2 regions of the Lysinibacillus sp. FW12 genome follow, and region 1 is predicted to be linked to the other one. Evidence: predicted binding sites of a transcription regulator. Region 1 holds the regulator's gene; the other holds the start of a gene.

Region 1 (3,217 bases):
AGGGAGCGAATGGATTTTTCCATTTCTGCTACATCGGATACCGAAAGCTTTGTATGTTGTAACCAATAGGAACGCCATAAATCAAATTGAAGCTCTGTTTCGATCGAACCGGGTTCACCATATTTTGAGACAATGACAAAGGGGGCACCGGGTTTTAAATGTTTTGCTATTTCTTTCAATGTCGATAGCTTATCCTCATAATCCTGAATAAAATGAAGGACGAGTACTAGGCTGGCTGCATCATAATTTTCAGTAGATAACTGAGTATCTAGTATTGTTCCTTGATGGTATGACATCCTATTGGTTAGTGATTTTAAACGTTCTTTAGCTATTTTGAGCATGGATTCTGAGGGATCAATGCCAGTAAATGACCAAAAGGGTCTGCCTTCTGCAAGTTGTAAAATCTCGTTGCCGCTTCCTGAACCTACGATTAATATCTCAGCCTTTTCAGGCAATGTAGAATGATAAAAGGTTTGTATTAAACGAAGCATTGCATCATAGCTTGGTAAAGTACGACGAATACCTTTTTCATATTCATTTGCTAAAGTATTGTTAAATTCCATCATGCATCACTGCCTTCCAAAAAAATTTTTAAAAATCCAATTCAATGTGAAACTATTACGGGTATAGTTCCGTAAATAGAAGTACATAAAACATAAACAAAGGATAAGAAAGGGTTGATATATATGGAGAGTAAATGGTCTAAAGTAATCATACACGCTAGTGCATTTTTTGCGCCATGGTTAGTACCCATTATTTTCTTCTTAATTAGTTCTGATGAGGAAGTGAAAGCAATTTCCATTCAAGCATTGCTATTCCAAATCGTTATGGGAGTTTTAATTGCTATTTCTGTTGTTTTAAGCTTTGTCCTTATTGGATTACCGTTTTTACTTATTTTCGGCATTATGCTATTTGTTGTACCGATTATCGGTATCGTTAAAGCACTGTCTGATGAACCTTGGCGTTATCCAATAGTTGGACGTTGGGTATAAATTTTATAAACGCAAGTATATGCTAGTTGCATATGCTTGCGTTTTTTCTATGGCTAATAAGGGTACATTAAGTGTATGAGGAAATAGAAAACCGAACAGATATGATAAAAAAAGAGCTAGTTTCAAGAGCATAAAATAGCCAATTTCAGTACTTTTCATTTTCTATGGGCGAAATCATTGCAATTATTTTCAAGCGTTTTGTATAATATACTCAAAGAAAGTCAAAGATAGTCAAAGTCAGTGAAGCAAGCGAGGTGTATTCCTAAAATGCGTAATATATCAGACATCATAGAAGGTTACTTAAAGCAAGTACTTGAATTAGGTGGAGAAGGGCATATTGAAATTAAACGTAGTGAGATTGCTGATAAATTTCAATGTGTCCCATCACAAATAAATTATGTCATTAATACAAGATTTACTGCCGAGCGAGGTTACCTTGTTGAGAGCAAACGTGGTGGTGGTGGATACATTCGAATTTTACGTGTCCGCGCGAATTCACAGATTGATTTAATCGATGATGTTCTCAGGCAAATTGAAGGTGGAGCCTCACAAACGATGGCAGAGGATTTAATATATCGGCTTATCGATGAGCAGGTAATTTCAAAACGAGAAGCGAAATTAATGTTAGCAGCAATTGATCGCTCAACGATCGATTTACATCTCCCTCTAAGAGATACCATTCGATCAAAAATATTGCGAGCGATGCTGACAACAATCAAATATGAACAGCAAAAATAGTGAGGTGATGGGAATGATATGCGAACATTGTAAACAACGTAATGCAACAGTTACAGTAACACAAGTTCAAAATGGGCAAAAGGTGGAGCACCATTATTGTGACGTCTGCGCCTCACAGTTCCATCCATTTCATGCAGAATTTAAACAAGAGCCAGTTTCTATACAACAGTTATTATCAAACTGGTTTGGCTCACCAACGTGGCAAAAGGTTGGAGAAAAACAACAAGTACAACCACAACAGCAAACATGCCCACAATGTGGATTTTCGTATAAACAATTTTTAAAAGAAGGGAAATTTGGATGCCCAAGCTGTTATGACACATTTAGTGAGCATTTACCAAAGCTCTTTAATCGCATCCAGGCAGGACCCCAACACATCGGAAAAATGCCTGGCGCTCGCAGTAATGTGTATGTAATTAAAAAGCAAATTGAGGATATTCGTAAGCGTATGAAATCGGCTGTTGATGAAGAACAATTTGAAGAGGCGGCTAAGCTTCGAGATGAAGTCAAAGAGTTAGAGAAGCAGCTGCAATTTGAAGGTGGTGATGTGACATGATGATTGAATCATTTTTAGAGCGTGCGACGCCATCTTGGATGCATATCGAGGATGATTATTCAGATATTGTCATTAGTACACGTATTCGCCTTGCTCGAAATTTAGATGGTTATCGTTTTCCGCTGGCATTCTCAGAGAATGAAGCATTGCAAGTGGAGCAGGCAGTTACACATGCAGTAAGTGATAGCCCAACGCTTCAAAATGATTATGCTTATTTTGCTATAAAGGATTTAACACCTTTGCAGCGTCAAATTCTTGTCGAAAAGCACTTAATTAGTCCGCAATTAGCTAAAAAAGAACAAGTGGGCTCTATCCTACTTTCTGAAGATGAATCCGTTAGCATTATGGTGAATGAAGAAGATCATTTGCGCATTCAATGTATGACAGCAAGTTTTCAACTTCAAAGTGCTTATGAACAAGCAAATAAAATTGATCGTATTCTAGAGAAGGTATTACCTTACGCCTTCCGAGATACATTTGGCTATTTAACAAGTTGTCCGACGAATATTGGTACGGGTCTCCGAGCATCCGTCATGATGCATTTACCTGCCCTAACCTTAACGGGACAAATGAATCAAATTATTAATGCTATGACACGCTTAGGCATGACTGTAAGAGGTATATACGGAGAAGGCAGCGAAAATTTAGGCAATGTTTATCAAGTGTCTAACCAAATTACTCTTGGTAAGACAGAAGAGGACATTTTAGCAGATATCCAAAGTGTCGCTGAAAAGATTATTCAGAAAGAACGACATGCAAGAAGTAAATTGATGGAAAAAGCGGAGCTTGCTCTAGAAGATAGAGTATATCGAGCTTTAGGTACTCTAACTCATGCGAGAATTTTAACAAGTGAGGAAGCAGCTACCTGTCTATCTAATGTTCGTCTAGGTGTGGATTTAGAGTTGATTGCAGGTATTCATGCAACAACGTT
Region 2 (3,217 bases), 680 kb from region 1:
TCAAAAGCCATAATATTTGTACTTGCTTCACCTTGTAACTTTTTCGCTGCCATATGACCAGTAGCATTAATTTGAACGGATACCTTTTTATCTTTTAGTTCTTCTAATGACTTAATCTTTGAATCTTCTTTCACAACGATTAGTAATTGAGATTCATAGTATGGTTCTGTAAAATCAAATGATTCTTTACGCTCTTCCGTGATTGTGATCCCAGAAGCACCGATATCTGTTTCGCCATTTTTAATTGTTTGGAAAACAGGCTCCCAACCAATATTATTCCATTCAACCTCAAAATCCATTTCATCCGCAATAGCTTGTAAAATATCGACATCAATCCCTACAATTTTCCCTGAATCGTCAACAGATTCAAATGGTGCAAAAGTAGCCTCTGTACCTACTTTATATACTTTCTTCCCATCTCCGCCATCTTCTGAAGGTGTACTACCTGAGGATGCATCATCTTTTGTTCCGCAACCTGCAAGTGCTAATGTTAAAGCTGCTATCATCATCAATAACATCCATCCTGTTTTTTTCATTGTTTTTCCCCCTGTTTCGATAATATTCCGAAATGCGTATTATTTTTCGCAATTCGGAAATGTTAGACTATTAGGTCAATTATATTAACATTATAGTAATTAGACAACAACTTTTCACATAAAACTAAATATTTTTTCATATAAATTTATATTAAATGCATATAATTAGATAAAATATGTATAAATAACAAGAAATCAAACCTAAAACTAATATATATACAATATAAACGATGCCAATTTTCGATAAATTTTGGCAAAAAAAAGAATCCCCTCAGAAAGGATTCTTTTTTTGACTATGACTAGTCCACGTACAGTATGTTCACTAAAAAATAATTTGGAGTTGTTGCTTTTTTGAAGGTTTGAAAGGAACAAATAGGGGAATAATGCCAACTAGGACAGTATTCCCTTACTTTTTCCTCTCTATCTCCACTAAGCAGGCTGCTAAACTACTTATTAGGAGACGAGCTATAACAAGTATATCTATAATCAGTAAAATGGCGCCCTCGGAGGGAATCGAACCCCCAGTGCAAGAACCGGAATCTTACGTGTTATCCATTACACCACGAGGGCAAAAGCACAAAAAAAAAGTACTCACTCTAGGCTTACGAAAAGCATGATGTAGATAATCCTCATTTTTGAAGCATACCTGCAAAATAGTGTCCTGTACTTTAAACTTATAACCTTAACTATTATACAAACGTATCTCACAAAATACAACCATAGAATGCAAAAACAATATATTTTTTTTAATTTCACTTTAGCAGGGTTAATATTTGACCTTCCCTGACTATAATGTGTATGATAAGGATACAGCTGAAATAACAATGGAAATTTCAGCAAAGGTATTCGAATTTAGTTTTTTAAGGAGGATTTAACATGAATTTAATTCCTACAGTTATTGAACAAACAAGTCGTGGTGAACGTGCATACGATATTTACTCACGTCTGCTTAAAGACCGTATTATCCTTTTAGGAAGTGCTATTGATGACAATGTAGCTAACTCTATTGTCGCACAGCTTCTTTTCCTACAAGCAGAAGATCCAGATAAAGATATCTCTCTTTACATCAATTCACCAGGTGGATCAATTACGGCTGGTATGGCTATCTACGACACAATGCAAATTATTAAGCCACAGGTTCAAACAATTTGTATTGGTATGGCTGCGTCAATGGGAGCATTCTTACTTGCTGCTGGGGAACCTGGTAAACGTTTTGCATTACCAAATGCAGAAGTCATGATTCACCAACCACTAGGTGGTGCACAAGGTCAAGCGACGGAAATTGAAATTGCTGCTAAACGTATTTTATTCTTACGTGAAAAATTAAACGGCATTTTATCTGAACGCACTGGTCAACCACTTGAAGTCATTGCAAGAGACACAGATCGTGATAACTTCATGACTGCTGAGCGAGCTAAAGAATACGGTTTAATCGACCATATTATGCATCGTAGCGATAATAAATAAAAAACAGAAGGCATCACAGATTTGCTCTGTGATGCCTTTATTGTGTTGAAAAATAAATTTTTTTGTGAAAGGTGATAATGTTCTCCCTACTCATTTTAAGCGTTACTCCTAGAGGATCAACGTCACAAATGAGATAAGGAGCGAACGTACCCTCTGGGGAAAGGACGCGGGCGGAACGGAACATTTATTCAACAACATGAAGGCACCACAGAATTGCTCTGTGGTGCCTTTATGTTCGATAATATTACAAATGTTTAATCTTCTTTTTCGATAAGTGTTGCCAATGCTGTAACCGCTTGCTCGGCATCGTTGCCTTCACTGCTTAAAGTAACTTCGGTACCTTTAGCGACAGCTAGACTCATGACACCCATAATGGATTTCGCATTTACTTTTTTCTCATCTTTTTCTAGAAAGATATCAGCACTAAAACGATTTGCTTCTTGCACAAATAGTGCTGCTTGTCTAGCTTGTAGTCCTAATTTTAATTTGACCTGGACTCTTCTCTCAATCATTCTCAAAACTCCCCTTCACTACCGTTCATCTATTAGTTTTATCTTACCTTACTTACTAGCAAAAGAACAATAAGCGATTACGCATGACATTCATACCTGAAAAGTATGAAAACTTAACCACCTATTTTTTCACCGCGTCTTAATGCTTCCGCAATTTCGTCAATTTTTCTTAATCGATGGTTAACGCCTGATTTACTAACCGTTCCACTGGAAACCATTTCACCAAGCTCTTTTAACGTAACATCTTGGTATTCTACACGTAGACGTGCTATTTCACGAAGCTTCTCTGGCAGTTGATCAAGGCCAATCGAATTTTCAATAAATCGAATATTCTCCACTTGCCGTAATGCTGCACCTATGGTCTTATTTAAATTGGCTGTTTCACAGTTTACAATACGGTTGACACTATTGCGCATATCTCGCAATATCCGAACATCTTCAAACTTCATCATAGCCTGGTGGGCACCAACAATATTAAGGAAATCTGAAATTTTTTCTGCTTCCTTTAAATACGTCACAAAACCTTTTTTCCGTTCAATTGTTTTAGCATTGAGCTCAAATTCATTCATTAAATCCATTAATGCTTCACCATGCTCTTTATATAAAGAATATATCTCTAAATGATAGGCTGATGTTTCTGGATTATTGACAGAACCTCCTGCTAAAAATGCACCTCTTAAATACGCTCTTTTTTGTCCACTC

The links. Region 1 encodes CtsR, which represses protease genes until heat stress. Its sites were predicted from a motif close to ATGGTCAATAAAGGTCAAACA; they were not measured.
Region 2: clpP (ATP-dependent Clp endopeptidase proteolytic subunit ClpP) is a predicted target of CtsR. The motif match lies at 1,307-1,327, and genes of this name have one in related genera.

Annotation. Positions count from the first base shown of each region.
Region 1 covers NZ_CP139094.1:253,365-256,581, forward strand. Annotated here, with positions in the region: gene SJW71_RS01280 (class I SAM-dependent methyltransferase) at 1-566, opposite strand, end outside; gene SJW71_RS01285 (DUF4870 domain-containing protein) at 687-992, shown strand; gene SJW71_RS01290 (CtsR family transcriptional regulator) at 1,260-1,730, shown strand; gene SJW71_RS01295 (UvrB/UvrC motif-containing protein) at 1,744-2,286, shown strand; gene SJW71_RS01300 (protein arginine kinase) at 2,283-3,217, shown strand, end outside.
Region 2 covers NZ_CP139094.1:929,571-932,787, reverse strand. Annotated here, with positions in the region: gene SJW71_RS04800 (basic amino acid ABC transporter substrate-binding protein) at 1-536, opposite strand, end outside; tRNA gene SJW71_RS04795 (tRNA-Arg) at 1,032-1,106, opposite strand; gene clpP (ATP-dependent Clp endopeptidase proteolytic subunit ClpP) at 1,413-2,003, shown strand; gene SJW71_RS04785 (HPr family phosphocarrier protein) at 2,258-2,515, opposite strand; gene whiA (DNA-binding protein WhiA) at 2,629-3,217, opposite strand, start outside.